Linked DNA regions of Pseudoxanthobacter soli DSM 19599. The protein of the gene in region 1 interacts with the protein of each later gene in a pairwise test. Links are inferred from orthologs where the notes say so. Each region holds a gene or a part of one and is shown on either strand. Other genes may lie near its edges.

Region 1 (10,661 bases):
CGCCGATCATGCCGTTGACCTCCGCGGTCGGCCGCGCCCAGAGCTGTTCCAGCACGCTGCGATCGCTCTCGCCCGCCGGCAGCTTCAGGCCGACGCCGCCGAGGAAATCCGCCGCCGTGAAGTTCAGCCCCTCCCACTGCCGGAGGATTTCGGCCGGGGTCTCGGGAACGCCGTCATAGAAGCCGGGGATTGTGACACGGCCGCTCTCGTCGTGCAGATCGGCGAGGATCTTCGCCAGCACATGGTTCGGGTTGCGCGCCGCGCCGCCGAACAGGCCGGAATGCAGATCCTTGTTGGCCGCCGTGACGACGATTTCCTCGCCGACGAGGCCGCGCAGCGAGCCGGTGATGGCCGGTGTCTCGCGGTCCCACATGCCGGTATCGCAGATCAGCGCGACGTCGTGGGAAAGCTCCCCCGCGTTGGCCTTGAGGAACGGCACCAGGCTCGGGCTGCCGGATTCCTCCTCGCCCTCGAACAGCACGGTCACCGGCACCGGCAGCTTGCCCGTGACCGCGATCCAGGCGCGGCAGGCTTCGACGAAGGTCAGGAGCTGGCCCTTGTCGTCGGCCGAACCGCGCGCGACGATCACCTTGTTGCCGTCCGCCTCCGTGGCGAGCCGCGGCGCGAACGGATCGGTGTGCCACAGCTCGACCGGATCGACCGGCTGCACGTCATAGTGGCCGTAGAACAGCACGTGGGGCCCATCGGACGCCCCGTCGGCGCGGTGAGCGACGACCATGGCGTGGCCCGGCGTCGGGCGCACCTCGGCCTCGAAGCCCAGCTCGGCCAGCGCGCCCTGGCACCACACCGCGGCCTCGGCACAGGCGTCGGCATAATCCGGGTCCGTCGAGATCGACGGAATGCGCAGCAGGTGGAACAGGCGCTCGAGGCTGGCCTCGAGATCGGCATCGATGCGTTCCAGGACGGCGTCGATCATGAAAGTCCCCTGTCAGGAAGTCGCGGGCCGGTGAGCACCGGCCTGCTTGAGCTTATTCCGCGCAGACCGGTGCGATCTGACGTGGAAGGATATGCTTTGGACGTTCGCCTGTGCTGGCACACCCCGGCCGGCTGCCCCTCGCCCGGGTATCGCCAATCCGGGCGGCTGGCGCCGGCCGCAACCAGCCAGGCCTGCCTTGCCCGAACCAGGCCCGTCCGGCAAGGCCGAAGCCGCCTCGATGGCCGGCGCAACCGGTCACCGCAGGATGCTGCCGAGGATGCCGCGCACCACCGCACGGCCGATCGAGCTGCCGATGGAGCCGGCCGCCCGCCGGCCGACCTCGCCGGCGATCCGGCCGGTCACCTCGCGGGTGACGCTGCGCGCCACCGTCTGAGTGGTCGTCAGTCGCTTGCCGCGCGCCCGGTTCGTGCCGAACAGCACGTCGAACAGGCCCCCGCCCACCTCTTCAGCCGGCGGGGCACCGGCGGCCTCGGTCTCCTCAGCCGCGCGCGCCTGCAGACGCTCGTAGGCGGATTCCCGATCGACGATGGTGTCGTAGCGGCCGGCGACCGGGCTCGCCGCCATCAGCCGGCGCCTTTCGTCATCGCCGAGCGGCCCGACCCGGCCGGCGGGCGGACAGATCAGGGTGCGGTCCACCATCGACGGCACGCCCTTGTCGTCGAGGGTGGAGACCAGCGCCTCGCCGACGCCGAGTTCGGTGATCGCCCGCGCGGTGTCGATCGCCGGGTTCGGCCGGAAGGTTTCGGCCGCGGCCCGGACCGCCTTCTGGTCGCGCGGGGTGAACGCCCTGAGCGCGTGCTGCACCCGGTTGCCGAGCTGGCCGAGGACGGTGTCCGGCACGTCGAGCGGATTCTGGGTGACGAAATAGACGCCGACGCCCTTGGAACGGATCAGGCGAACGACCTGCTCGATCTTTTCCAGAAGCGCCTTCGGTGCCTCGTCGAACAGCAGGTGGGCTTCGTCGAAGAAGAACACGAGCTTCGGGCGATCGAGGTCGCCGGCCTCCGGCATCTCCTCGAACAGTTCCGACAGCAGCCACAGCAGGAAGGTCGCATAGAGCCGCGGGCTTTCCATCAGCCGCTCGGCGGCCAGCAGGTTGACGACGCCCCGTCCGTTGCGATCGGTCCGCATCAGGTCGGCGATGTCGAGCGCCGGCTCGCCGAAGAAGCGGTCGCCACCCTGCTGTTCCAGCACGAGCAGCTGGCGCTGGATCGCCCCGACCGACGCCTTCGAGACGTTGCCGTAGAGTCTGCCGACCTCCGCCGCACGCTCTGCCAGCAGCGCCAGCACCGCGCGCAGGTCCTTCAGGTCGAGAATGAGAAGCCCTTCCTCGTCCGCCAGCCGGAAGGCGATGTTGAGCACGCCCTCCTGCGTGTCGTTAAGGCCGAGAAGGCGCGCCAGCAGCAGCGGCCCCATTTCCGAAACCGTGGTGCGCACCGGATGGCCGCGCTCGCCGAACACATCCCAGAACACGGTCGGAAAGCCGCGATGGCCGTAATCCGCCCCGAGACCGATCTCGGCGGCGCGCGCCTCGAAGGCCGGCTTGTCGCCACCCGGCACCGCGATACCCGACAGATCGCCCTTGATGTCGGCGGCGAACACGGGAACCCCGGCCTCGGAGAAGCCCTCGGCGAGGAGCTGCAGCGTCACCGTCTTGCCGGTGCCGGTCGCGCCGGCAACGAGGCCGTGGCGGTTCGCGCGCTTCAGCGCGAGATATTCCGGCCCGCTCGCGAGCCCGAGGAAGATGCGGTCTTCCTTCAGCAGCGACTGGGATGCCTCAGCCATCTTCACTCATCCTTGTTGGCCCGCCGGCCCGCTTGGTCCGTCCGGGCCGGTCGCCCGGACCGCGCCGGCAACTATAGGCGCCGCCGCAGGCCGCGGCAAAGATGCCCGCGCAACGGGGCAACCATCCCCCAGCACCCGTCATGAAGACACTGACGAAAGAACCCGGCGCGACGACACCGCCGGTGGCAATACCGTCGGCGCCGCCGGGGCGATTCGCGCGTGCAAGCGCTTGCATCCGCTTCACGAATGCGCGCGCCGCCCGCGTCCGCTCCCGCGACGGATGCGAAATCCCGTGCCGGAACAGCGCCGACCGTCCGCCGGGGCCGGAAAACGGGGCCGCATCCTCCAAACGACGGCTTGTGAAGAGGCCCCAAGTTGTGTTGATTGGCGGCGCTTTGGCGGTTGCGACAGCGGATACGACGCGGAGGAATTCAAGACCATGCAGCTTCTTATCGACAAGATCACGGCGAAGACTGGCCTCGACGAGGAGCATGCCCGCAAGGCCGTCTCGATCATGCTGAGCTTCCTCCACCACGACGGCCCGCACGACGACGTCGCCAAGCTGTTCGCAAAGATCCCCGGCGCGAACGCCATGCTGCAGCACGCCGGTGCGACCGACGATGTCGGCGGCCTCGGCGCCCTGTTCGGCGGCGGTCTCGGTGCGATGGCGGCGTTCAACGCGCTCACCACCGCCGGCCTCGACATGGGCCAGATCCAGATCGTCGCCAAGGAAGTGGTGGCGTTTGCCCGCGAGAATGCCGGCGACGAGCTCGTCGACAACGTGATCGACGCCATTCCCGGCCTCTCCCAGATCGTCTGATCGGCCGCAGGACGGCGGCCCCGAGCGGAAGCGCCGGGGCCGTTGACGAAGCGAAGCGGCCGCGTCGCCATGGCCCTTCGCCTTGCCTGCCGTGATCCTTCGTGGATCACGGCCACCCGGCGCCCGCACCGCGATCCCGGCCGGCGCCGTCACCCCCAGCGGCTCGCGGTGCCTCCGGCACGCTGGCTGCGGCGCGTAGCCGCCCCGGGCCGGGCCGGCGGAACCTCAGGCCAGCTCCACCTCGACCACGCCCGGAACCGTGCGCAGCGCGCCGGCAAGCGGCGGCGAAACCGCGTAGCGGCCGGGCAGCCGCATCTCGATCTCGCGGCGGCCGTCATCGAGCAGCAGAACCACGCTCACCTCGCCCTCGCCGCCCGCGGGAAGCCGCCGCGCCAGGGCGTCGAGCGGGGCCTCGTCGCGCACGAACACCCGAAGCGCGTGCTTCATGCGCCGCGCTGCCTCGTCGAGGGATTCGACCGACTGGATGCGGACGCTGACGCCTTCCTCGCGTTCCTCCGCGGCGACGATCAGCACCACCGACTGGCCCGGCTCCAGTCTGTCGCGAACCTGGGCAAGCGTTTCGGAGAAGGCGATCGCCTCATATTGCCCGGTCGGGTCCGACATCCGGACGATGCCCATGCGATTGCCGGTGCGCGTCTTGCGCTCCTGGCGCTGGGTGACCGTGCCGACGAGCCGCCCCGCCGCCGCGCCGCGCTTCACGGCCTCGACGAAGTCGCTCCACATCTGCACCCGCATCTGCTTCAGCATCGGGCGGTATTCGTCGAGCGGATGGGCGGAGAGGTAGAAGCCGATGGCGGCATATTCCCGCTGCAGCCGTTCCGTCGGCAGCCACGGATCGACATTCGGCAGCGCCAGCGGCTGCGGACCCGCGCCGCCGAACAGCTCGGACTGGCCGATTTCCGCGCCCTCGCTCGCCCGCGCCGCCTCGGCAAGCACATGGTCGAGCCCGCTCACGACCCGCGCGCGGTTCGCCTCCAGATCGTCGAAGCCGCCGGCGCAGGCGAGCCCTTCCAGCGCGCGCTTGTTGACGGCACGCGGGTTGATGCGCCGGGCGAAGTCGCCGAAATCGCGGAACGGCTTTTCCCCGCGCGCCTCGACGATGTGGTCGACCATCGAGCGGCCGACGCCCTTCACCGCGGCAAGTGCATAGGCGATCTTGCCCTCGATCACCTCGAAGGTCGCGCCGGAGCGGTTGATCAGCGGCGGCAGCACGGCGATCTTCAGCCGGTCGGCCTCGCGGCGGAAATCATTCAGCTTGTCGGTGTTGGTGATGTCGAGCGTCATCGACGCCGCGAGGAACTCCACCGGGTGGTTGGCCTTGAGCCACGCCGTCTGGTAGGCGACGAGCGCATAGGCCGCGGCGTGGGACTTGTTGAAGCCGTAGTCGGCGAACTTCGCCACGAGGTCGAAGATGGTCTCGGCCTGTGCCTTGGGCACGCTGTTGGCGACAGCGCCATCGACGAAGCGGGCGCGCTGGACGGCCATCTCCTCGCGTATCTTCTTGCCCATGGCGCGGCGCAGCAGGTCGGCTTCGCCGAGCGAGTAGCCCGAAAGCACCTGCGCGATCTGCATCACCTGCTCCTGGTAGATGATGACCCCGAAGGTCTCCTTCAGGATCGGCTCCAGCAGCGGGTGCAGATAGTCGGGCTCCTCGAGCCCGTGCTTGCAGCGGTTGTAGTGGGGGATGTTGTCCATCGGGCCGGGGCGGTAGAGCGCCACCAGCGCGATGATGTCCTCGAAGCGGTCGGGCTTCATGCCGGCCAGCGCCTTGCGCATGCCCTGGCTTTCCAGCTGGAACACGCCGACGGTCTCGCCGCGCGCCAGCATGGCGTAGGTCGCGGGATCGTCGAGGGGAAGCGCCGCGATGTCGACGGTGATACCGCGCTTGGCGAGCAGCTTCACCGCGACGTCGATCACGGTCAGGGTCTTGAGGCCGAGGAAGTCGAACTTCACCAGCCCGGCCGATTCCACCCACTTCATGTTGTACTGGGTGACCGGCATGTCGGAGCGCGGATCGCGATAGAGCGGCACCAGTTCTTCCAGCGGGCGATCGCCGATGACGATGCCGGCCGCGTGGGTCGAGGCATGGCGGAACAGTCCTTCGAGCTTCATCGCCATGCCGACGAGCCGCTCGACGATGGGTTCCTCGGCCTTCGCCTCCTGCAGCTTCGGCTCGTCGCGCACGGCTTCGGCGAGGGTGACGGGCTTGGCCGGGTTCTGCGGCACCAGCTTGCACAGGCGATCGACCTGGCCGTAGGGCATCTGCAGCACGCGCCCGACGTCGCGCAGCACGGCGCGCGCCTGCAGGGTTCCGAAGGTGATGATCTGCGCGACCTGCGCGCGGCCATATTTCGCCTGGACGTAGCGGATCACCTCTTCGCGGCGGTCCTGGCAGAAGTCGATGTCGAAGTCCGGCATCGACACGCGTTCCGGGTTCAGGAAGCGCTCGAACAGCAGGCCGAACCGCATAGGGTCGAGGTCGGTGATCGTCAGCGAATAGGCCACCAGCGACCCGGCGCCCGATCCGCGGCCCGGCCCGACGGGAATGCCCTGGGCCTTCGCCCACTGGATGAAGTCGGACACGATCAGGAAGTAGCCGGGAAATTTCATCCGTTCGATGATGCCGAGCTCGAAGTCTAGCCGTTCCCGGTACGCGGTCTCGTCGAGGCCCGGCGCCATTCCGTGGCGCTCCAGCCGCTGCGCGAGGCCCGTCTGAGCCCGCTCGCGCATCAACGCGGCTTCGGCGCGCATCGCTTCCTCGGGATCCGCGCCGATGCCTGCGAACCGGGGGAGAATCGGCTTGCGCTTCGTCGCCACCACCGCGCAGCGCCGCGCGATCTCCATGGTGTTGTCGATCGCCTCGGGGAGGTCCGCGAACAGCGACGCCATCTCCGCGCGCGACTTGAAGGCGTGCTCAGGCGTCAGCCGCCGCCGGTCGTCCTCGATCAGCGTGCGGCCGTCGGCGATGCACAGCAGCGCATCGTGTGCCTCGTAATCGTCGCGCTTGGCGAAATAGACCTCGTTGGTGGCGACCAGCGGCAGGCCGAGCCGGTAGGCGAGGTCGACCAGCTCGGGCTCGACCGCCTGCTCGGCCGTCAGCTGATGGCGCTGCAATTCCACATAAAGCCGCCGGTCGAAGATCGCGGCGAGCCGTTCCAGACGCGACCGGGCCAGCGCGCCGCCGCCAGCGAGGATGGCCCGGTCCACCGGGCCGCGGGGGCCGCCGCTGAGGGCGATCAGGCCCGGGCTCTCCTGAAGGAGCGATTCGATGCCGACGTGGGGCTCGACGCTGTTGTCCGTCTCCATGAACGAGCGGCTCACGAGACGGACGAGGTTGGCGAACCCCGTCGGTGTCGAGGCGAGCAGCACCACGCTGGGCAGCCGCTCGCGCACACCGTTGCGGCGCGTCGGCTCCTCGTCGCCGAAATCGACGCCGAGTTCGCAGCCGATGATCGGCTGCACGCCGGACTCCAACGCCTTGGCGGAAAATTCGAGCGCGCCGAACAGGTTGCCGCTGTCCGTCACGGCTACTGCGGGCTGGCGATCGGCCTTGGCGAGACCGACCACATCCTTCACATGCAACGCGCCCTCAAGCAGCGAATAGGCGGAATGTACCCTGAGGTGAACGAAACCGGCCGAGCCGTCCGCCAACCGTGTGCCCGCCATCGCTGCCTCCGTCGCGTGATCGCCGCCGCATCGCCCGCTCGTGGCGACCGTGCTGCCGTCCCACCCTTCCCGTTGTTCTCCCGTGACGCCGGAATGTCGACCCCGTTTCGGGTTGTCCACATGCCGGAGGCGCGGGTCACGCGAAGGCGGAGATGGCGTCGATCCACACCACGAGCGTCGCCGCGAAAAGGGTAAGCGCGATCAGAGCTGCCATGTCCTGCGCCGTCTGTTTCATCGGGGCCTCCATGTTCGGTTCGTCTCTATCTGCGTTCGTTCTCATGAATTCGTCTTATGGTCCTAATTTGTTCTTTTTCCGTTCCCATTGCAAGGAGAACAAGCCAAGGACAAAGTGGCGGTCTCCCCAGCGTTAACAAACCCTGGCCGCATTTGGTTTCATTGTCGGCATATGGCGCCAGCTGGTAAGCCGGCTTTCCATTCTGCCGCCCCCGCCGGCAGCCGGCCTGCGCCTCGATGCGGCCGGGCCGCGCGCCCTTTAAGAGAAAGCCGTTCCCGCACGATGGACGTTTCGCTGACCCTGATCGACCTTGCCGGTTTCGTCGCCCTGCTGCTGTGGGGCGTGCACATGGTGCAGACCAGCGTGCAGCGCGCGTTCGGCGCCAACCTGCGGCAGATGATCGGGCGGGCGGTGTCGAACCGCTACAAGGCGTTCGCGAGCGGGTTGATCGTGACCGCATTGCTGCAATCGAGCACCGCGACGGGACTGATGGTCGCCGGCTTCGTCGCCGAGGGACTGATGGCGCTCGTGCCCGCGCTCGCGGTGATGCTCGGCGCCAATGTCGGCACGACGCTGATCGTGCAGCTGCTGTCGTTCGACGTCGCAGCGATCGCCCCGGTGCTGATCCTGCTCGGCGTCGTCATGTTCCGCCGCTCGTCGGGCTCTCGCAGCCACGATCTCGGCCGCGCCTTCATCGGGCTCGGCCTCATCCTCATCGCGCTGCACGCGATCCTCGGCCTCATCACACCCTACGAGGACACGCCGAGCCTGCGCCTGCTGCTCGGGCTCGTCTCGACGGAGCCGGTGCTCGCTGTGCTGTTCTCGGCCGTCATCACCTGGGCGGCCCATTCCAGCGTCACGATCGTGCTGCTGGCGATGTCGTTCGCATCGAAGGGTGTGGTCACCCCGGATGCCGCCTTCGCGCTGGTGCTCGGCGCCAATCTCGGCACAGCGCTGAACCCGGTGTTCGAGTCGGGCAGCGGCCAGGACCCGGCCGCGCGGCGGCTGCCGATCGGCAACCTCATCAACCGCGTGATCGGTGTCGCCGTCGTGCTCGCGGCGCTTCCGTGGATCGGCCCGCTGATCGTGTCGATCGAACCGAACGAGGCGCGCGCCGTCGCCGACTTCCACACCGCGTTCAACATCGTCGTCGCGCTCGCGTTCTTCCCGGTGCTGGACCGGTTCGCGGGGCTGCTGACGCGGCTGCTGCCTTCGGCGCCGGCGGCGAGCGATCCCTCGCGCCCGCTCTATCTCGACCATGCCTCGCTCGGCATCCCCGTGGTCGCGCTCGGCGCGGCGGCGCGCGAGGCGCTGCGGCTCGCCGACATTCTGGAGGAGTTGCTGCGGGCCGGGCGCGACGCGATCGAGAACGGCGACACCAAGCGCATCGTCGACGCCAAGCGGCTGGACGACCAGATCGACCGCATCAACGCCGCGATCCGCACGTATCTCTCCGCGCTCGACGTCGAACAGCTCACCGACGACGATCACCGACGGCTGTCGGAGATCCTGACCTTCGCCACCAATATCGAGCACGCCGGCGACATCGTCAGCCGCAACCTCCTGACGGATGCGCACAAGCGGGTGAAACGCGCCCTCACCTTCTCCAAGGAGGGGCAGGCCGAGCTCGTCGCCATGGTCGACCGGCTGATCGTGAACCTGCGCAATGCCGCGTCGCTGCTGATGACGGGCGATGCCCGCGCCGCCCGGGCGCTCACGACCGAAAAGGAAGCCTTCCGCGAAATGGAAGCGAACGAGTCGGAAGCCCACTTCCAGCGCATGCGCGCGGGGCGGATCGAGACCATCGAGACGGACACGCTCCACCTCGACATCCTGCGCGACATCCGCCGCATCAACGCCCACCTGGTCGCCGCCGCGGCGGAGCCGGTGCTGCAGCGGGAAGGCGCCCTGCTGCCGTCGCGCCTGCGCCCAGCAGATAGCGCGGGCTGAAACCCTCAGTCGAGCGGCACGATCCGGCCGTCGGCGATGGTGATACGCCGGCTCATGCGAGCCGCGATCTCCATGTTGTGGGTCGCGACGAGCGCGGCGAGCCGCGACGCCCGGACGAGGGCGTCCAGGGCATCGAACACCTGCTCGGCGGTGCGTGGATCGAGATTGCCGGTCGGCTCGTCGGCGAGCAGCACGCGCGGCGCGTTGGCGACAGCACGGGCGATGGCGACGCGCTGACGCTCGCCGCCCGACATCTGCGCCGGATGGTGCGTCGCGCGATGGTCGATCCGCATCACGCGCAGGAGCGCCAGCGCGCGCTTTTCCGCCACCTTGCGGTCGAGCCCGGCGAGCCGCTGGGGGATCAGCACGTTCTCGAGCGCGGTGAAGTCCGGCAGCAGGTGGTGGAACTGGTAGACGAACCCGACCGAGTCGCGGCGGATGCGCGTGCGCTCGCGGTCGTGCAGGGTGGCGCAGGACCGTCCGCCGATCCTCACCTCGCCCTCGTCGGGACGCTCCAGCAGACCGGCGATCTGGAGGAGCGTCGACTTGCCGGCGCCGGAGGGCGCCACCAGCGCCACGGTTTCGCCGGGCATGATCGAAAGATTGGCACCCTTCAGCACGTCGAGCTGGTTGTCGCCCTCGCGGAAGCGGCGCACGACGCCGGAAAGGCCGAGCGCCTCGCGCCGTGCCCCGTTCGGGCGCGCGCCCACGCTCTCGGTGGCGGCATCCCGGGGCTCGGCGGCGGGAGCCGGCGCGGAACCATGGTTGGCGTCGTCGCTCATTCGTGCCTCAGCCCTTCCACCGGATCGAGCCGTGCCGCCTTCCATGCCGGGTAGAGCGTCGCAAGGAACGAAAGCACCAGTGCCATCACCACCACCGTGACCGTCTCGCCGGAATCGATGTCGGCGGGAAGCTGGCTCAGATAGTAGAGCTCGGGCGGGAACAGCTGCGTGCGGGTCAGCCATGACACGCCCTGCCGGATCGGCTCGATATAATGGCAGACGATGAGCCCGATCACGAGCCCCGCGGCCGTGCCCACGGTGCCGATGGCGGCGCCGGTGATGACGAACACCCGCAGGATGGTGCCGCGCGTCGCGCCCATGGTGCGCAGAATGGCGATATCGCGGCCCTTGTCCTTCACCAGCATGGTGAGGCCGGAAATGATGTTCAGCGCGGCGACGAGCACGATCAGCGTCAGGATCATGAACATCACGTTGCGCTCCACT
Region 2 (9,392 bases), on another replicon or contig:
AGGCGCCGTCATCGACGAGGCCACGGTCATCCACGCGCTCGACGGCCGCGTCGCGCGCTTCAAGCTGCCGAAGAGGGTGGTATTCGTCGAAGGTCTGCCCCGCAACGTGATGGGCAAGGTTCAGAAGGCGAGCCTCCGCGAAACCTATCGCGATCTGTTCGCCAACGACCAGAAGGCCTGAGCACACGCGTTCACAGCGTGAACGCGACCTATGATGGTCTCTTTCCGCCGGCGTCTTCTATAGCGCCTGCTTTTCTCCGGGCAGAAGCCGGCGGCCAGCCTGGCGTGCGAAGGCGCCGGGCGTCAGGCCCGTGGCCTTTCGGAAGCGTTCCGTCAGATGGCTCTGGCTGGCGAAGCCGCAGGCTGCCGCCACGTCCGCGAGCGAGATGTCCCCGGGGCCGGCGATCATCTCGCGGGCGCGCGCCGTGCGCCGGGCGAGCACGAACGCATGGGGGCTCATCCCGGCCGTTGTGCGGAACATGCGGGCGAAGTGGAACGGGCTGAGCCCGGCCACGCCGGCGAGATCGCCGATGGTGATCGCTTCGGCGAGATTGGCCTCCACGAATGCCACCACCCGCGCCATGACCGTGGGCGCGAGGCCGCCCCGGACGGCAAGGGGCCTGCGCCGGTCGGTAAAGCGCGCGGCAAGGTAGGTGAACAGCATTTGCGCCGCTTGGGACACGGCGATGCGCTCGGCCGGTTCCTCCCAGTCGAGATCGAGGACGGCGTGGCGGATCACGTTCTCGAGCGTGGCGTCGCGGAAAAAGGACTCGTCCCTGAGTTCGACCGTGGCCGGATCGCGATCCAGCGTCTCCTCAACCAGCCGGTCGAACGCCGGCTTGGCGGCATAGAGGTGGAACAGCCGCACATGGCCGTTCACGTCCCAGTCCGTGGTGACGTCGCCCGGCATCAGGCACAGCGCGCCGGCGCCGGGCCCGGAAATGCGGTTACCGCCGCGCAGGCGCTGGATGCCGTCGCCGCCTTCGACATAGAGGCTGAGGGTATGATGGTTCGGCGCGAGATAGCGGGTGACCGCCGTCTCGTTGCGGTCCCACAACGCCGCGCCCATCGCCGGGCCGAAGCGGGTCGAGGCGCGAAGCGGCACGCCCGCGCCGTGCAGGTGCGCGAACACGCTGAAATCCGCGAGATCGGTCGCCGCGCGGGGCGCAATCGCGTCGCGCCGCCGGGCGGCCTCGCTGTCGGTTCGGTCGTTCATCGATTGCGGCTCGGATGTCCACCCCGGCGGACGATGCACGGAAGGCCCGGACGATCGCGAAAACCACATCACGGCATCGCCGCCGGCGCAAGGCCGGCCGCGCGCTTTCAAGGCCGGCGGCGCGCTTTGCAGCAAGGTTCTGACAAGCGCCGCACGGATCTGGAAGCGGGGCCATGCCGTTGTAGGGGATAAGGCGGTGAAGCCATCTTTCGCGCCGGTGCCGCAGCCGGCGACGCCCGCGGCCCGGACATGAATCGGGCTCCGGCCCCGGGGGCCGACGACTGGAGCCAGCGACCGCGATGAGCCGCAATTCCGTTACCGTCCTCCTCTTCGTCGTGATCGTCGTCGTCTGGGGACTGACGTGGTTCGCCATCCATCTCCAGCTCGGCACGGTACCGATGGAGGTTTCGATCCTGTGGCGTTTCACGCTGGCCGCGGTGGTGCTGTGGGGGGCACTGGCGGCGACCGGTCGGCTGCGCCGTGCACGCCTCGCCGATCACCGCTGGTTCTTCGTCCTCGGCGTGACGCTGTTCTCCGCCAACTTCATCTTCATGTATTCGGCGACGTGGTTCGTCGCGAGCGGCGTCGTCTCGGTGGTGTTCACCATGGCGACGGTGTTCAACGCCCTGAACCAGTGGCTGTTTCTTCGCCGGCAACCCTCGCTCCGCACGCTGGCGGGCGCCGGGCTCGGCCTCGGCGGCATCGCGCTCCTGTTCGCGCACGACATCGCCGGTGCCGGTCTCGGGGGCACGACCGTGATCGGCATCGGGCTCGCGCTCGGTGGCACCTATCTGTTTTCCCTCGGCAATCTCGCCTCGCTGCGCGCCACGGCGGCCGGGCTGGACCTTCCCAATGCCGTCGCGCGCGGCATGACATGGGGCGCGGTCCTGCTGGCCGCGGTGGTGCTCGCCCGCGGCGAGCGGTTCACCATCGATCTCTCCCCGGTCTATCTCGCCAGCCTGGTCTATCTGGCCGTGCCGGGCTCGGTGATCGGCTTCCTGGCCTACCTTTCGCTGGTCTCGCGGGTCGGCGCGGACAAGGCGGCCTATGCGACCGTGCTGTTCCCGGTGCTGGCGCTCGCGGTCTCGACCGCGTTCGAGGGATATGGCTGGACGCCGGAAGCGTTCGTGGGCCTCGCGCTGGTGCTTGCCGGCAACGTGGTGGTGTTCGCGCGTCTTCCCACGCGTCGCCCGGCCGCTGCCTGAGCGCCGCCGCGCCAGCCCGAACGCGCGCATCCGCGCTCTCGCCTTCGTCGCGGCGGACCGCTCTACTGTCGGCGCGGACAGTCTTCTGATTCGCACCGGTCCACCGCAGGGGAGAACAGCCGATGCCGACCATGCCCGCCATCCGAACGGCACTTGCCGCCGCGTTCGCCTCCGGGCTGAGAGCAGTGCGCGGCGCGGTGCTGCCGCTCGCGATCCTCTCGGCGGCGCTGGTTCCGGCGGTCGCGCTCGCGCAGGCGGAAGAGGACGGGCCGGCCGTCATCAGCCCGCGCGACCCCTCGGAGGAGAAGGCAGACGCGGTCTTGACGAGAATGTCGGATTTCCTGGCGGCCCAGCCGGGCTTTGCGTTCCGGGCGGCGAGCTTCTTCGACGTCGACACCAACGGCGACCTCGTCAAGCGCTTCGTGCTGCACGACGTGAAGCTGAAACGGCCGAACCGGGTCTATTTCCGCTCGGTGTTCGACGACGGCAACATCATGGAGGGCTGGTTCGACGGCAGCCGCTTCACGCTGGTGCATCCGTTGCAGAAGACCTATTCGGTCATCGACATCTCCGGCACCGTCGACGACCTCATTCTCTTCCTGCAGGAGCGCTTCAACATCCGCATTCCTCTCGGCGACGTGCTGTTCTCCAACTTCATGGAGCAGCATGATCCGTTCATCCTGCGCACGCGCTTCCTTGGCGAGCGCACCATCGAGGGGGCGAAGGTCGATCAGGTCTCGGCGGAGCTTCAGGAGGCGGACTGGCAGATCTGGATCACCGGCGGCGTGCAACCGGTGCCGGTGCGGTTCCTGACCACCTATCTCCGTCCCGCCTCCCGTCCCGAATACATGGTCACCTTCCTCGACTGGAAGTTCGGCGCCGGCCCGGATTCCGACTATGCCGGCAAGATTCCCGCCGACTTCAAGGAAACCGACATCGACGAGTGAGGGCGCCGCGTCGGCGCCTCCCGGATATCAGCCGGAGCCGTATCGCGACGCGTCGTCAGATGCGTCGATGGAACGAAGCGGAGGCTGGCGTGTTCAATGTTCAGTTCCTGTTCATGAAAACGCTGGCCTTATCCTGCCTCCAAGTGTGGCGCTGATACCGGGAGACAAATCGATGAAGAAGCTCGTTCTGGCCGCGGCCCTCGCGTTGGCTGTCGCTGGCTGCACGCAGGAGCAGACCAATCGCGGTGTCGTCGGCGGCGCGGTCGGCGCAGGTCTCGGCGCGGCCACCGGCGCGCTCATCACCCACGATGCCGGCGGCGCGCTCGCGGGCGCAGCGATCGGCGGCGTTGGCGGTGCTGCGATCGGCGCGGGCACGGCGCCGAAGCGGACCTGCACCGCCTATGACGCCTATGGCCGGCCCTATCAGGTTTCCTGCTGATCGGCTGCTTCCTCCGCGCGGGTGCCCCCCTATGACCAAGCCCGCTTTGACCCCTCCCGCCCAAGAGAATGCCGGCCGCTGTGCCGGCGTTTCTGCGCCTTCGTAGGCGGGGATGGTTCGGGCGCCGCGGTCTTCATCCCGGCCGCGGTTGCCACTGCCTGTACGCCGCGCTCCGGCCAATGTGAAAGCGCGGGCGGGGCGTGTGCTTTTCGAACAGAACCGAGCGGGATATAGCTGTGCCTGACGGGTGCGTGTCCATTGAACGGCCGCGTCCTCCCGACGAAAATTATTCAGACCACCCCGAATGGAACAGGATTCCGGGAGCGGTTGGAGCCGGTTGAACGGTCCGCCCGCCGGAGCTGGAGACAAAATCGATGAAGAAGCTCGTTCTGGCCGCCGCCCTTGCCCTCGCCGTCGCCGGCTGCACGCAGGAGCAGACCAATCGCGGCGTGGTTGGCGGCGCTCTCGGCGCCGGCCTTGGCGCGGCCACCGGTGCCCTGATTACCGGCGATGCCGGCGGCGCGCTCGCGGGCGCGGCCATCGGCGGCGTCGGCGGTGCCGCGATCGGTGCCGGCACCGCGCCCCAGCGCACCTGCACGGCCTACGACGCCTACGGCCGGGCCTATCAGGTCGCCTGCTGATATCGGCGCCGCGGGCGCCGTCTCGGCAGATCGAGCTATCGCGTGAATTGACGCCCGGCTGAAAAGGCCGGGCGTTCTCTTTTTTCGGCCGTGGGGCCGCTGAACCGCAGGGGAACACCGGCGGCGGTCTGGGTTGACGCGGCGGCGCCAAGCCCGGACCTTGCGAAACGAAGGCGGCGGGATATAGCTTGGCCCGGCGGGCGGCGGGCCTCTTTCGAGGTGTGGCCGGGCCCGTCAAGCATCATGCGGGCAGACGACAACCGGGCGGCAACAGCCCGGAAGCCGCCGGCTTCGAAGACATGGCGGAGCACGATCACCCGGCACCGGCCCGATTTCCGGGTGTGGCCCGCAGCCGTCGCGCCGGGGTGCCGTTCGTCTGCCGCTGAACAGAGGAAACGCCGTGAATTCCGTGTTCGCCGACCTGCCGACGACCATCTTCGAGGAGATGTCGCAACGCGCCCGTGACAATGCGGCCATCAATCTCGGCCAGGGTTTCCCGGACGATCCGGGTCCCGAGGATGTGCGCCGCAAGGCGGCCGAGGCCGTGCTCGACGGCTACAATCAATACCCCTCCATGATGGGCACGCCGGAGCTTCGCACCGCCATTGCCGCCCATTACGGCCATCATCACGGCGTGACGCTCGATCCGATGAGCGAGGTGCTGGTCACCTCCGGTGCGACGGAGGCACTCGCGGCCTCGATCCTCGGGCTGGTGTCGCCCGGCGACGAGGTCGTGCTGTTCGAGCCGGCCTACGACGCCTATCTGCCGCTGATCCGTCAGGCCGGCGGCATCCCGCGGATCGTCAAGCTGGCGCCGCCGGACTGGCGTTTCCGGCGCGAGGATCTGGCGCGGGTGATCGGCCCGAAGACGGGCCTCGTGATCATCAACAATCCCAACAATCCGGCCGGCGCGGTGTGGCCGCGCGAAGATCTCGAGGCGCTGGCGGCCGCGATCGCCGACACGCCGGCGATCGTGGTCTCGGACGAGGTCTGGGAGCATGTCGTGTTCGACGGCCGCTCCCACGTTCCCGTTCTGGCGGTCCCGGGCCTGCGCGAGCGGTCGGTGAAGATCGGGTCGGCCGGCAAGATCTTCTCGCTGACCGGCTGGAAGGTCGGGCTCGTCGCGGCGGCGCCGCCGATCCTCAAGGCCGTCGCCAAGACGCACCAGTTTCTCGCCTTCACCACGGCGCCGAACCTGCAAGCGGCCGTCGCCTACGGCCTCGGCAAGGACGATGCCTATTTCGCGGCGATGCGGCTGCGCCTCCAGGGACTGCGCGACCATTTCTCGTCCGGCCTGCGATCGGCCGGCTTCACGGTGCTGCCGAGCGCCGGCACCTATTTCGTGTGCGCCGATCTCGCCCCACTCGGCGTTACCGACGACCAGGCGTTCTGCCGCCGGCTGGTGAGCGAGGCCAAGGTCGCCGCGATTCCGGTCTCCGCGTTCTATTCGGGCGATGCCGTCCGCCATGTGGTGCGGTTCTGCTTCGCAAAGAACGAAGCGACCCTCGACGAGGCGATCGGACGGCTGGTGCAGGCGGCGCCGGCCCTGGCGGCCTGACCTACCCGGCGCATGCGGCTCCGGCCCGGCAAAGCAAAGGCCCCGGCAGCGGTTCTGCCGGGGCCTTGTTTTTCAGGGATCTTGTCTGAACGCAGCTTCTATGCGGCGGCCCGCAGGTGGCTGACGGGGCGGGCGCGGCGCAGCCGGCGCACGGCGCGCTCGGCGGCGAGTGCATCCGGGAAGCTCTCGCCTTCGAGCGCGCTGAACGAGGCATCGACGGCATGGAAGGCGAAGCTTCCGGTCGTTCCGCGGATCAGGATGCCGGCGGGATCGTCATCGATTTCGACAAGATACGTATTGAAAGTCGACATGGGCTCTTATCCTCTCGGTCGCGGGCCATAAACGCGCGGCGACGCAGGGTGTTCCATCTTCGAGGGGCTCGAAGAAAAGTCGGGTGACGGTTGGCAGCGCGGCGTCAGCCGCGTCGACAGCGCGTTCGACAACACCGCATTCGCGAGGCGGTGCGATCCCGGGAACCCAGCGTCCCGGCATCCGCCGGGCAGAGGACATGGTGCATTTCAATCATCGGCGGTCTCCAGACCGGAGCCACGACGCCGTCGTGACGCTTTAGCGTTTGGTTTCGCGGCGCAAGCTGCAGGTCAAATCACCGCGGCGCCGGATGTGTCCGGCGCGATCTCATAAGACGACAGATCGACGCTTCCCGCGAAGCATGGCGTTGCTTTTTTGGGCGGGTGTGCAGCAGATCATGCCACCGGCGGCTGCCTTCGTGCCGCGGCGGTCTCGGCTGCATTGCTACCCCGCATTGCAGGGCCGGCGGGCGGATGCCGATCGCCCAAAAGAAAACGCCGCCGGATAGGCACCGGCGGCGTAGCGAAGTCCGATCCGGGGGCTGGATCGAGTGCTTCAACCAAGTGGGGTTTTTATCAGTTCGGCAACTTGTCGTCGATGCCCTTGACGTACCAGTTCATCGACAGGATCTCCTTGTCGGCGAGATCCTTGCCGGCCGGGATCACTTCGGTGCCGTCCTGCTTGTAGATCGGGCCCTTGAACGGCTTCAGCGCACCGGAACGGATGTCCGCCTCGGTCTTCTCCGCGAGCGCCTTCACGTCGTCGGGCATGTTGGTGTAGGGGGCCATTTCGAGCATGTCGGAGGCGAGACCGCCCCAGGTGTCGTCGGCCTTCCAGGTGCCGTCGATTACGGCCTTGGCGCGGTCGACATAATAGCCGCCCCAGGTGTTCACGATGGCGGTGAGCTGGGCCTTCGGACCGAACTTGATCATGTCCGAGTCCTGGCCGAACGAATAGATGCCGCGGGACTCAGCGACCTGGGTCGCGGCCGGGCTGTCGGTGTGGGTGACGAGCACGTCGGCGCCCTGGTCGGCCAGCGCCTTGGCGGCATCGGCTTCCTTGCCCGGGTCGAACCAGGTGTTCACCCACACGATCTTGACCTTGAGATCAGGGCGGACCGACTGCGCGCCGAGCATGAAGGCGTTGATGCCGGACACCACTTCCGGGATCGGGAAGGAGCCGACATAGCCGACGATGCCGCTCTTCGACATCTTCGCGGCGAGCACGCCCTCGATATAGCGGCCTTCATAGAAGCGGCCGGAATAGATGCCGACGTTCTTGGCCATCTTGAAGCCGGTCGAGTGTTCGAACTTCACGTCCGGATGGCGCTTCGCCACCTTCAGCGTCGGCTCCATGTAGCCGAACGAGGTGGTGAAGATCAGCTTGTTGCCGTCGCGCACCAGGCCCTCGATCACGCGCTCGGCGTCGGGACCCTCGGGCACGTTCTCGACATAGCTCGTCTCGACTTCGGCGCCGAGCTTCTCCTCGAGCATCTTGCGGCCGACATCGTGCTGGTAGGTCCAGCCGTAGTCGCCGACCGGGCCGAGGAAGACGAAGCCGACCTTCAGCTTGTCCGCGGCCATCGCCGGGTTGAAGCTCGTCGCGGCGAGCGCCAGCCCGAGGCCGAGCGCGACGCCCTTCAAGAGGGTCTTCATGGATGGAGGCTCCTTGGTTGATGATGGGGGCGGCGCCGGCGGCTCGCGAGGCCGCTCAGCGGTCGGGAACGAAGGGAATGCCGAGCGTCGCCGGCGCACCGGTCCGGCTGCGGACACCCGAGATCAGCACCAGCACGAGGATGGTGGCAAGATAGGGCAGGGCCGACATCAGCTGGGACGGGATGCCGAGCCCCGTGCCCTGGGCATAGAGCTGCAGGATGGACACGGCGCCGAACAGATAGGCGCCGATGACGACGCGGCCCGGCAGCCACGACGAGAACACGACGAGCGCGAGCGCGATCCAGCCGCGGCCCGCCGTCATGCCCTGCACCCAGAACGGCGTGTAGGCCATCGACAGATAGGCCCCGGCGAGCCCGGAGCAGGCACCGCCGAACACGATGGCGAGGAAGCGCACCTTTAGCACCGGATGGCCGAGAGCGTGGGCGGAGACGTGGCTGTCGCCGACGGCCCTGAGCACGAGCCCGGCGCGCGTGCGGTTCAGGAACCACCAGACCAGCGCCACCAAGGCGAACGAGGCGTAGACGAACGCATCCTGGCCGAACAGCACCGAACCGACGAGCGGAATGTCCGACAAGCCGGGGATATGCAGCTTCGGCACGGCGCCGATCTGCTGGCCGACGAAGCTCGTTCCGATCAGCCCGGAAAGGCCGAGGCCCATGATGGTGAGCGCGAGGCCCGATGCCACCTGATTGGCGGCGAAGGTCAGCACCATCACGGCGAACAGCATTGCCATGAACACGCCGCCGGCGATGCCGGCGAGGACACCGACGGGAGCGGAGCCGGTCATGACGGTGGCGGCGAACCCGCACACCGCGCCCATCACCATCATGCCCTCGACGCCGAGATTAAGCACGCCGGAGCGCTCGCAGACGAGTTCGCCGATGGCGGCGATCAAGAGCGGCGTCGACGCGGTGATAACGGTCAGGAAGACGGCCTCAAACATGTCCACTGGACACCTCCGTGCCCGCCGCGGGCGTGACCTTGACCGGCTCGGGTGCCCGGGCGACCGGACGGGCGAGCTTGATGCGGTAGAGAATGAGCGTGTCGCAGGCGAGCACGTAGAACAGCAGCGATCCCTGAACGACCTTGGTCAGGTCGAGCGGGATGCCCATGGTGATCTGGGCCTGTTCCCCGCCGAGGAAGGTGACCGCGAGCGCGATGCCCGCGATGAGGATGCCGACCGGATTGAGGCGCCCGAGGAAGGCGACGATGATCGCGGTGAAGCCGTAGCCCGGCGAGATCGTCGGCAGCAGCTGCCCGATCGGGCCGGCGACCTCGATCAGTCCGGCGAGCCCCGCCAGCGCGCCGGAAAGCGCGAAGGTGGCGATGATGGTGCGCTTGTCGTTGAAGCCGGCGAAGCGCGCGGCGCGCGGCGCCTGACCGACCACCCGCACTTCGAAG
Region 3 (9,484 bases), on another replicon or contig:
CGCGCGCAACGCCATGCCGCCGGAAAGGGCCGAAAGGCCCGGATCGGCGGCCTCAGCGCGCGCGGAAGCGCGGCAGCCGCACGAGGGGGCCGAGCTGGACAGTCACCAGGGCCAGGAACAGGAGCGTGCATCCCGCCCAGCCTGCCGTTGTGAGCCGCTCGCCGAGCAGGAGGGCGGCGAACAGCGCCGCGAACAGCGATTCCGCCATCAGGAGCACCGCGGCATCCGGTGCCGGCGTATATTGCTGGCCGATCGCCTGAAGCAGGAACGCGACGCCACCGGACAGGATGCCCGCATAGGCGAGTTCCGGCAGGATCGCCATCACGGCGTTCCAATCGATCGGCTCGAACACCGCGCCCGCGCCGAGCCCGATCGCCACGCAGACGAGCGACTGCCCGAGCGCGGCGGCCACCGGCCGGCCCGTCGCCCGCACATAGCGGTCCATCAGGATGATCTGGACCGCGAAGCAGAGCGCGGCGACGATGGTGAGGATGTCGCCGAGCATCAGTCCGTCGAGCCCGCCGCCCAGCAGCCAGGTGCCGGCGAGTGCCGAGAGGGCGGCCGGGATCACCAGAAAATGCGGCGGGCGGCGGAACACCACGAGTTCGAGGACCGGCACGAACAGCACGTAAAGCCCGGTGAGAAAGCCGACATGCGTGACGCTCGTCGTGACGACGGCGATCTGCTGCAGGAGCGTGCCCGCGGTGAACGACAGGCCGAGCGGAATGAGCGAGAGCCAGTTCCGCCGCGTCAGCGGCCGCGCCGCCCGCCGGCTTTCGATGAGGCCGAGCGGCAGCACCACCAGGAAGGCGGGAATGAAGCGCAGCCCCGTGAACCAGGCCGGCCCGACATGGGCCATGGCATTGGCCTGGGCGACGAAGGCGCCACCCCAGATGGCGGCGGCCAGGAGAAGCAGGGCATTGGCGGAAAGGCGCGACATGATGGCGGATGATCCGTTCGGTTCCGCCCCACGCGATGAAAAATTGGGCAGACGGCGCCTGCCATAGCATCGAACCGAACCCGCTTTGAAGAGGCGCCCTGTCCCTTCCGCGCTCGCGACCGGCGGGAAGGCACGATGGCAAGTGCGCGCGAGGCGTCGAGATCGTGGTGGTTTCGACACGCCGGTCATCGGCGGCGACGGCATCGTGACGCGGGCGGAGAGGCGCGCCAGCGCCGGATGCTCGCCGAATGCCGCCCGCTGCCGGCGCCGCGGCCGGCCTTCGTCCTGACGGTGCACCGGGCCGCGCCCGATCGGCCGTGACGGCAAATGTTGCGGCCGGATGGCAAACCCCGTCTTGCCAACGGCGTCCGCCTCGACGATATAGAGGACGGGAGGTTGGTGGTGGACGAGCCACTCGCCAACCGGGTCAGGTCCGGAAGGAAGCAGCCCCAACGAGATGCGGCACGGGTCATCGTGCCAGCCTCCCACCCTTCGATTCATGTCTGAAACGCTGACCGGGCTCGGTTGATGGACGGAGACGGCTCGAACCTTCTTGGCGATGCGGGTGCCGGCAGGTCACCTGCCCGGGAAGGGTCGCAAGCCTCTGCGAAGGACCAAGCCGCCGCGAAGGACGAAGCCGCGTACCCCGCGCTCGATGCCGCCGGCCTGTTCGTCGACGAGGACGGCATGCCGCCGCCCCCCTCCGCGACCGCCGCCGCCCCCTACCGCGTTCTCGCCCGTAAATATCGCCCGCGCTCGTTCGACGACCTCATCGGCCAGGAGCCGATGGTGCGCACGCTCTCGAACGCGTTCGAATCCGGCCGCATTCCGCAGGCCTGGATGCTGACCGGCGTGCGCGGCGTGGGCAAAACCACGACCGCCCGCATTCTCGCCCGCGCCCTCAACTATGTCGTGCCCGGCGCCATCGACCGCCCCACGGTCGACATGAAGGTGCCGGGGCTGCACTGCGACGCGATCATGGAGGGCCGCGACGTCGACGTCATCGAGATGGACGCGGCGTCCCACACCTCGATCAACGACATCCGCGAGATCACCGAGGCATCCCGCTACAAGCCGGTTTCCGCGCGCTACAAGGTCTATATCGTCGACGAGGTGCACATGCTCTCGACGGCGGCGTTCAACGGCCTGCTGAAGACGCTGGAAGAACCGCCCGAGCACGTGAAGTTCGTGTTCGCGACCACCGAGATCCGCAAGGTGCCGGTCACCGTGCTGTCGCGCTGCCAGCGGTTCGACCTGCGCCGCGTCGAGGCCGACGTGCTGGTGCGCCATCTCGCCGGCATCTCCGCCAAGGAAGGCGTCGAGGTCGAGGGCGAGGCGCTGGCGCTGATTGCGCGCGCGGCCGAGGGTTCGGTGCGCGACAGCCTGTCCCTGCTGGACCAGGCCATCGCCCACGGCGCCGGACGGGTGAATGTCGAGGAAGTCCGCGCGATGCTCGGCCTTGCCGACCGCGCCCGCGTCGTCGACCTGTTCGAGCATGTGCTGCGGGGCGACGCCGCCGCGGCGCTGAAGGAACTCGCCGCGCAATACGAGATCGGCGCCGATCCTTCTGTGGTGCTGTCGGACCTTGCGGCCTTCGTCCATCTCGTTACCCGGCTCAAGATCGTGCCCGAGGCGGCGAACGACGCCACGCTCACCGAGATCGAGCGCAAGCGCGGCACCGCGTTCGCCGCGCAGCTTTCGGTGGCGGTGCTGACGCGGGCGTGGCAGCTTCTCCTGAAGGGCATCCCCGAGGTGCAGGGTTCGCCCCGTCCGCTTGCGGCGGCCGAGATGGTGCTGGTGCGGCTCGCCTATGTCGCCGACCTGCCGACGCCGGAGGAAGCGATCCGCGCTTTCCGCGACGGCGGCGGGGCTGGAACCACGGCAGCGGGTTCGCCGTCGCCCTCACGGCCGGGTCCGTCCGGCGGTTCATCCGCGACCGCTGGCGGCGGCGGCGGGCCGGCGCCCGCGGACGCGGTCGGCGGCCGGTCGCTCGCGGCCAGCGGCGATGCCGGCGGCCGTCCTGCCCTGCGTATCGCGGCGCCGTCCCATGGCGCGGCCGCTCCCGCCGTGCCGAGCCCCGTTGCCGAACCCGCGCCGAAGCCGGCCGCGCCCGAAGCAGGCCCGTTCCGGTCGCTGGAAGACATCGCCGCCGCCTGTGCCGAGCGGCGCGACATCCGCCTCAAGTTCGCCGTCGAGCGGCAGATGCGGCTGGTGCGGCTGGAGCCGGGCCGGATCGAGTTCGAGCCGACGCCGGACGCCGCGCCCGATCTCGCCGGCGATCTCGGCCGCAAGCTGACCGACTGGACCGGCACGCGCTGGGTGGTGACGGTCACGCGCGGCGGCGGCGCGCGCACGCTGTACGAGGAACGCCAGCAGGCCGACGCGCAGCGGCGCTCCGATGCCGAGACCGATCCGCTGGTGCTGGCGGTGATGGCGCGGTTCCCGGGCGCGAAGATCGTCAATGTCAGCATCCGCAATGGCGAGGATGCGGCGGGCGGGTTCACCCCCGCACCGGTGGAAGACACCGACGGGTTCGAGGACGATCCGGTGCTGGCCGATCCCGGCGGCGCGGACGACCGGGCGTTCGACGACGATTTCGACTTCGACAGCCTGTAGCCCCCGCTCCCCGGGCCGGCGAACCCGCCGCACCCGACGGGCGCCGCATCCGCAAGGAAACGCGCCGCGAGGGTTGCGCCGGAGCCCCCGGCGGACGATATCTGCGGCTTGAGCCTTGTGCCCGCCGGTCGCGCCGACCTTGCCGGGCCCCCAAATCCCATCGAGAGGACCGAGACGGCCATGGACTTCCTGAAGATGATGACGAAGGCGAAGCAGCTTCAGGAGCGCATGGCGTCGCTCCAGGACGAGGTCGCCTCGGTCGAGGTCGAGGGAGCGTCCGGCGGCGGGCTCGTCAGGGTGACGCTCACCGGCAAGGGCGGGCTCAAGAGCATCTCGATCGACCCGTCGCTGATGAAGGCCGAGGAGACGGAGATCCTCGAGGACCTGATCGTCGCCGCCCACACAGAGGCCAAGACCAAGGCCGAACTGCTGCTGACCGAGCGCACCCAGGCGCTGATGGGCGATATCGGCCTGCCGCCCGGTTTCAAGCTGCCGTTCTGAGCCGGCTTATCTCGTCCTTTCCGCACGCATGTCGCTCTAGATTTCGAGGGCGTGCCGCTCTCAACATGAGTGTCTCATGGCCCCTCGCGCCGTCGCCGGTCCGGAAATCGAGCGCCTGATCCAGCTTCTGGCGAAGCTGCCGGGGCTCGGGCCGCGTTCGGCGCGCCGGGCGGCGCTCGCGCTCGTCAAGCGCCGCGAGCAGCTGATGGAGCCCCTATCGGCCGCGCTCGCGAGGGCGGTCGAGACGGTGCGCGTCTGCTCGGAATGCGGCAATGTCGACAGCTGCGATCCCTGCACCATCTGCACCGATTCGAAGCGCGACGCCTCGGTGATCGTGGTGGTCGAGGATGTGTCCGACCTCTGGGCGCTGGAGCGGGCGGAGGCGGTCAATGCGCGCTACCATGTGCTCGGCGGCACGCTTTCGGCGCTCGACGGCATCGGTCCGGAGGAGCTCAACATCGACGGCCTCGTCCGCCGGGCCTGCGATCCGCTGGTCACGGAGGTCATCATCGCGGTGAACGCGACCGTCGAGGGCCAGACCACGGCGCACTATCTGACCGATCAGCTTCGCGACGCGGGCGTCGCCGTGTCGCGCCTCGCCCATGGCGTGCCTGTCGGCGGCGAACTCGACTATCTCGACGAGGGCACGCTTTCCGCGGCGATCCGCCAGCGCCGGCCGTTCTGACAGCGGGACGGCGCCGTTCAGGCGGCGCGGGCGGCGAGCGCTTCCGGCATCGGGCCGCCGGTCGCCCAGTCGATCAGCTCGATCGTGTGGACGATGGGCGTGCCGGTGCCGAGGCCGATCTGCACCATGCAGCCGATATTGCCGGCGGCGATGACGTCGGCCCCGGTGCGGGCGATGTTCTTCACCTTGCGCTCGCGCAGCCGGCCGGAGATTTCCGGCTGGAGCAGGTTGTAGGTGCCGGCCGAGCCGCAGCAGATGTGGGATTCCGGCACGTCCTTCACCGTGAACCCGGCCTTGCGCAGCAGGGTCTTCGGCAGGTCCGTGATCTTCTGGCCATGCTGCATCGAGCAGGCGGAGTGATAGGCGACCACGGGGTTCGTCGCGCGCGGGGCGACGGCGAGGTCGAGCGTCGCCAGATATTCCGTCACGTCCTTCGCCAGCGCCGAGACACGGGCCGCCTTCGCCGCATAGGCCGGGTCCTCGCGCAGCATGAAGCCGTAGTCCTTGATGGTGGTGCCGCAGCCCGACGCGGTGATCAGGATGGCGTCCAGCCCGCCGGCCTCGATCTCGGCCGACCAGGCATCGATGTTGCGGCGGGCGAACGCCAGGCCATCGTGCTCGCGGCCCATGTGGTGCACGAGCGCGCCGCAGCAGCCTTCGCCGCGGGGGGTGACGATCTCGATGCCGTGGCGCACCAGCACGCGTCGCGCCGCGGCGTTGATGCCGGGGTTCAGCACCGGCTGGGCACAGCCCTCCAGAATGGCGACGCGACCCTTCGCACCTGTTGCCGGGCGCGCCGGTCCGCGTGGCTGCGGCCGGGGCAGCCGCTTCGGCGCGAGCGCCAGCATGGCCGAGAGCCGCGTGCCGACCGCGGGCACGGCGGCGGCGAGGCCCGAGAGCGGGCGGGCGAGCCGCGCGGCCATGAGCGCGAGGCGGAACCGGCCGGGATAGGGCAGGATCTTCGCGAGCGTCGCCCGCAGCAGACGGTCGGTGAACGGCCGCTCGTAGGTGTTCTCGATATGGGCACGGGCGTGATCGACGAGGTGCGTGTAATGCACGCCCGAGGGGCACGTCGTCATGCAGGACAGGCACGAGAGGCAGCGGTCGACGTGGCGCACCACCTCCTCCGTCGCCGGCCGGCCGGATTCCAGCATGTCCTTGATGAGGTAGATGCGGCCGCGCGGCGAGTCGAGCTCGTCGCCGAGCAGGAGATAGGTCGGGCAGGTCGCCGTGCAGAAGCCGCAATGAACGCAGGCCCTGAGGATGCGCTCGGACGCCGCCGTCTGCGGGTCGGCCAGCTGGTCCGCGGTGAAGTTGGTCTGCATCGTTCCGTCTCCGGCGGCGCGAGGCTGTCGCCCACACCAAAATTCACGGCTATAATTTGCCGGCTTATGAACCGCTGTACATCCGGCCGGGATTGAGAATTCCGGCCGGATCGAAGCTCGCCTTCAGCCCGCGTGTGATCGCCATCAGCGGCTCGGACAGGGGTTCGAACACGTCGACCGACGTCCGCACCGCGTCGGGCGCCCGCACCAGCGTGGCGTGGCCGCCGAAGCCGCGGATGGCGGCGCGGACGATTGCCGCGCCCGCATCGCCCTGTGACGGCACGGCAAGCCAGGCCAGGCCACCGCCCCAGTCGTAGAACCAGGTCGCGCCGTCGATCCCGTCGCGGATGGCGGCGAGGGCGGCCGGGGAACGCGTCGCCGGCAGCGACAGCCGCCACACCGCATGGGCCGCGTCCGCCGCGACCGGCTCGCCGTCGCGGATCGCGCGCCACAGGGGATCGGCCGTCTCCACCGGCAGCCGGTCGGGTTGGCCGTGGCCTGCCAGCAGCGCGGCGAGGCCCTTCGCGCGGTGTTCCACGGAATAGGAGACCGCCTCGATCCGCAGCAGCGTCAGCGCGCGGCCGCCGTTGACCGGGGCCGGCAGATGGGCGGCGGCCGATATCTCGAACGGCGAGCCGAGCGCCGCGCTCATCAGCGCCACGGCGGCTTCATCGTCGAGGCCGTGCCAGCCGAGCGTCAGGCGCGCCTCCGGCCGCGGCAGCACCTTGAACACCACCTCGGTCAGGAGCCCGAGGGTGCCGAGCGCCCCGGCGGAGAGCTTGACGAGATCGAGCCCGGTGACGTTCTTCATCACCCGCCCGCCGGATTTCACCACCTCGCCGCGGCCGTTGACGAAGCGCACGCCGATCAGATGGTCGCGCGCGGCGCCGGCCTGCACCCGGCGCGGGCCGGAGACGTTGCCGGCGGCGACGGCGCCGATGGTGGGTTCGCCCGCGGTGCCGTAAAGCGCGCGATGGTCCATCGGCTCGAACGGCAGCATCTGGCCACGTTCGGCGAGGGCGGCCTCGATTTCGGCGAGCGGCGTGCCGGCGCGGGCGCCGATCACCAGTTCGGCCGGCTCGTAGAGCGTGATGCCCGCGAGCGCGGTCGTGGCGAGCGTGTCGGCGGCCTGGACGGGACGGCCGAGCCCGGCGCGCGTTCCGCCGCCGGCAAGCGCCAGCGGGCGCCTGTCGCCCATGGCGTCGCGGATGATGGCCGCGGCCTCGTCTTCGGTGGCGGGCGTGAACAGCGTCATGGCGGCCTTGCTTCGGAATTCCTTGTCGCGACGGCTTGTCTGGACGATCAGGCGTGCGGTCGGCGTTCGATGGGCAACCGCCCTTCAAGCGGGAAGACCTTGGCCGGATTGAGCAGCCAGTCCTCGTCGAACACGGCGCGCACCCGCATCTGCTGGGCGAGGTCCGTGGGGTTGAACTGGACCGTCATCAGATCGCGCTTCTCGATGCCGACGCCGTGCTCGCCGGTGAGGCAGCCGCCGACCTCGACGCAGAGCTTGAGGATGTCCTCGCCGGCGCGCTCGGCCTTTTCCTGCTCCACCGGATCGTTGCAGTTGAACAGGATCAGGGGGTGGAGGTTGCCGTCGCCGGCATGGAACACGTTGGCAACGCGCAGCCCGTGGGAGGCGACGATCTCGCTCATCCGCTCCAGCACCAGCGGCAGCTGTCCGGTCGGGATGGTGCCGTCCATGCAGATATAGTCGGCGATGCGCCCGGTCGCGCCGAAGGCGGATTTGCGCCCCTTCCAGATCGCCGCCGTCTCCATCGCGGACTTCGATTCGCGGATGGTCTCGACGCCATGGGCGCGGGCGATTTCGACGATGCGGGCCAGCGTCGCATCCATCTCCGCCTCGGATCCCTCCACCTCGATGATGAGGAGGGCGCCGGCATCGAGGGGGTAGCCGGCGTTGGCGAAGGCCTCGCAGATCTCGATGGCGAGCTTGTCCATGAATTCCATGGCGACGGGAATGATGCCGGCGCCGATGATGGCGGCAACGCAGGCCCCGGCCTCCTCGCTGGTCCGGAAGCCGAACAGCACCGGCCGCGCCCCCTCCGGCGCCGGCAGGATGCGCACGGTCGCCTCCGTGACGATACCGAGCTGGCCTTCGGAGCCGATGACGAGGCCGAGCAGGTCGAGGCCGGGCGCGTCCATCGCCGGCCCGCCGATCTCCACCACCGTGCCGTCGACGAGCACCATGGTGACGCCGAGAACGTTGTTGGTGGTGACGCCGTATTTCAGGCAATGGGCGCCGCCGGAGTTCATGCCGATATTGCCGGCGATGGTGCAGGCGAGCTGGGACGACGGGTCCGGCGCGTAGAAGAACCCGTCCGGGGCCACCGCGCCGGTGATGGCGAGGTTGGTGACGCCCGCTTCGACCCGCATGGTGCGGTTGGGAAAATCGACGTCGAGGATGCGGTTGAGCTTGGCGACGCCGATCACGACGGCGTCTTCCTGGGGGATCGCACCGCCGGCGAGCGAGGTTCCGGCTCCGCGCGGCACGACCTTGATTCCTTCCCGGTGGCAGAAGGCCAGCACCGCGCTGACCTCGGCGGTGGAGCGCGGCAGGACGACGGCGAGCGGCATGCGGCGGTAGGCGGTCAGAGCGTCCGTTTCGAAGGCGCGGCGCTCGTTTTCGGTGGTGACGAGGCACTCCGGAGGCACCAGCCGGGATAGGCCGGCGACGATCTCGTCGCGGCGGGCGAGAATCGCGGAATCGGGCACCGGAAAGGCTATGGCGGTCATCGGCTTTCCTCCCGCCCGGCGCGCGAGGTCGCGTCGCACCGTGGCTGATGCCGGCGAGTGCCGGCGCGATCATTCCGGGCAGCTTCGTCGCGGCGCCGTGCGGCGATGCGTGCCTGCCCTGTCGTTGTTTTCTGTCCGCCCGATCGGGCCGTCGTCGCTGTCCGGGCGTCCGTGAGCCACAATGGCGAAAGCCGGTCCGCGCGGCCAGCCCCCTCGCCGTCGTTACACCTTTGCCGTGGCGGCAAGAACGGCCAGCGCTGCCGCGTCCCGGCGCCCTGTTGCGAGCAGGCGTTCCGTTTCTATTAGGCGCCCTGGGGCGATCAGGCGTTCTGCTGCACCAGCAGGCTCGCCGCGGCGAGGTCTTCGAGCGAGGCGCCGACCGATTTGAACACCGTGATCTCCGCGGGGTCGGTCCGGCCGGCCCGGGTGCCGCGGCAGAGTTCGAACAGGTCGACCTTGATGCGGGCCATGTCCAGCACGCCGGAGGCGAGCGGCTGGATCAGGTCGCCGGCCTCGCTCAGTGCGCCCTCGCGGGTGTCGACGGCCACGAAGGTGGCGCGCTCGAACACGGCATCATCAGCCTCGCGCATATCCGGCCGGAAGCCGCCGACGAGATCGACGTGGGTGCCGGGCGACAGCGCCGCGCCGGGAATGATGGGC

Evidence for each region.
Region 2: the proteins of dnaE (region 1) and BUF17_RS04395 interact in binary tests that used the Escherichia coli proteins (3 or more experiments, as listed by UniProt). The link is inferred for Pseudoxanthobacter soli DSM 19599 from one-to-one orthologs.
Region 3: the proteins of dnaE (region 1) and BUF17_RS09360 interact in binary tests that used the Escherichia coli proteins (3 or more experiments, as listed by UniProt). The link is inferred for Pseudoxanthobacter soli DSM 19599 from one-to-one orthologs.

Annotation. Positions count from the first base shown.
Region 1 is NZ_FRXO01000005.1:306,512-317,172, reverse strand. The notes cover bases 3,589-7,646. They hold dnaE (DNA polymerase III subunit alpha), read right to left. Parts: upstream 7,251-7,646; coding sequence 3,789-7,250; downstream 3,589-3,788. Also shown: BUF17_RS14165 (M20/M25/M40 family metallo-hydrolase), read right to left, coding at 1-937; BUF17_RS14160 (helicase HerA-like domain-containing protein), read right to left, coding at 1,193-2,743; BUF17_RS14155 (hypothetical protein), read left to right, coding at 3,183-3,563; BUF17_RS14145 (Na/Pi cotransporter family protein), read left to right, coding at 7,768-9,435; BUF17_RS14140 (ABC transporter ATP-binding protein), read right to left, coding at 9,441-10,217; BUF17_RS14135 (lipoprotein-releasing ABC transporter permease subunit), read right to left, coding at 10,214-10,661. UniProt on the Escherichia coli protein: DNA polymerase III is a complex, multichain enzyme responsible for most of the replicative synthesis in bacteria. This DNA polymerase also exhibits 3' to 5' exonuclease activity. The alpha chain is the DNA polymerase catalytic subunit.
Region 2 is NZ_FRXO01000001.1:1,031,073-1,040,464, reverse strand. What follows is about bases 4,139-6,927. They hold BUF17_RS04395 (aminotransferase), read left to right. Parts: upstream 4,139-4,848; coding sequence 4,849-6,006; downstream 6,007-6,927. Other genes in these bases: BUF17_RS04385 (BMP family ABC transporter substrate-binding protein), read right to left, coding at 6,891-6,927; BUF17_RS04390 (hypothetical protein), read right to left, coding at 6,105-6,317; BUF17_RS04400 (YMGG-like glycine zipper-containing protein), read left to right, coding at 4,182-4,448. Outside these bases: BUF17_RS04425 (malonate--CoA ligase), read left to right, coding at 1-181; BUF17_RS04420 (helix-turn-helix domain-containing protein), read right to left, coding at 239-1,216; BUF17_RS04415 (DMT family transporter), read left to right, coding at 1,516-2,421; BUF17_RS04410 (DUF2092 domain-containing protein), read left to right, coding at 2,544-3,368; BUF17_RS04405 (YMGG-like glycine zipper-containing protein), read left to right, coding at 3,541-3,807; more of BUF17_RS04385, read right to left, coding at 6,928-7,970; BUF17_RS04380 (ABC transporter permease), read right to left, coding at 8,026-8,940; BUF17_RS04375 (ABC transporter permease), read right to left, coding at 8,927-9,392. UniProt on the Escherichia coli protein: Shows aminotransferase activity with methionine and histidine as substrates, and to a lesser extent also with phenylalanine.
Region 3 is NZ_FRXO01000003.1:381,538-391,021, reverse strand. The notes cover bases 1,211-4,091. They hold BUF17_RS09360 (DNA polymerase III subunit gamma/tau), read left to right. Parts: upstream 1,211-1,627; coding sequence 1,628-3,556; downstream 3,557-4,091. Other genes in these bases: BUF17_RS09355 (YbaB/EbfC family nucleoid-associated protein), read left to right, coding at 3,737-4,057. In the rest of the region: BUF17_RS09370 (DMT family transporter), read right to left, coding at 53-940; recombination mediator RecR, read left to right, coding at 4,134-4,742; glycolate oxidase subunit GlcF, read right to left, coding at 4,760-6,067; glycolate oxidase subunit GlcE, read right to left, coding at 6,132-7,322; BUF17_RS09335 (FAD-linked oxidase C-terminal domain-containing protein), read right to left, coding at 7,370-8,824; lhpI (bifunctional Delta(1)-pyrroline-2-carboxylate/Delta(1)-piperideine-2-carboxylate reductase), read right to left, coding at 9,145-9,484. UniProt on the Escherichia coli protein: Part of the beta sliding clamp loading complex, which hydrolyzes ATP to load the beta clamp onto primed DNA to form the DNA replication pre-initiation complex.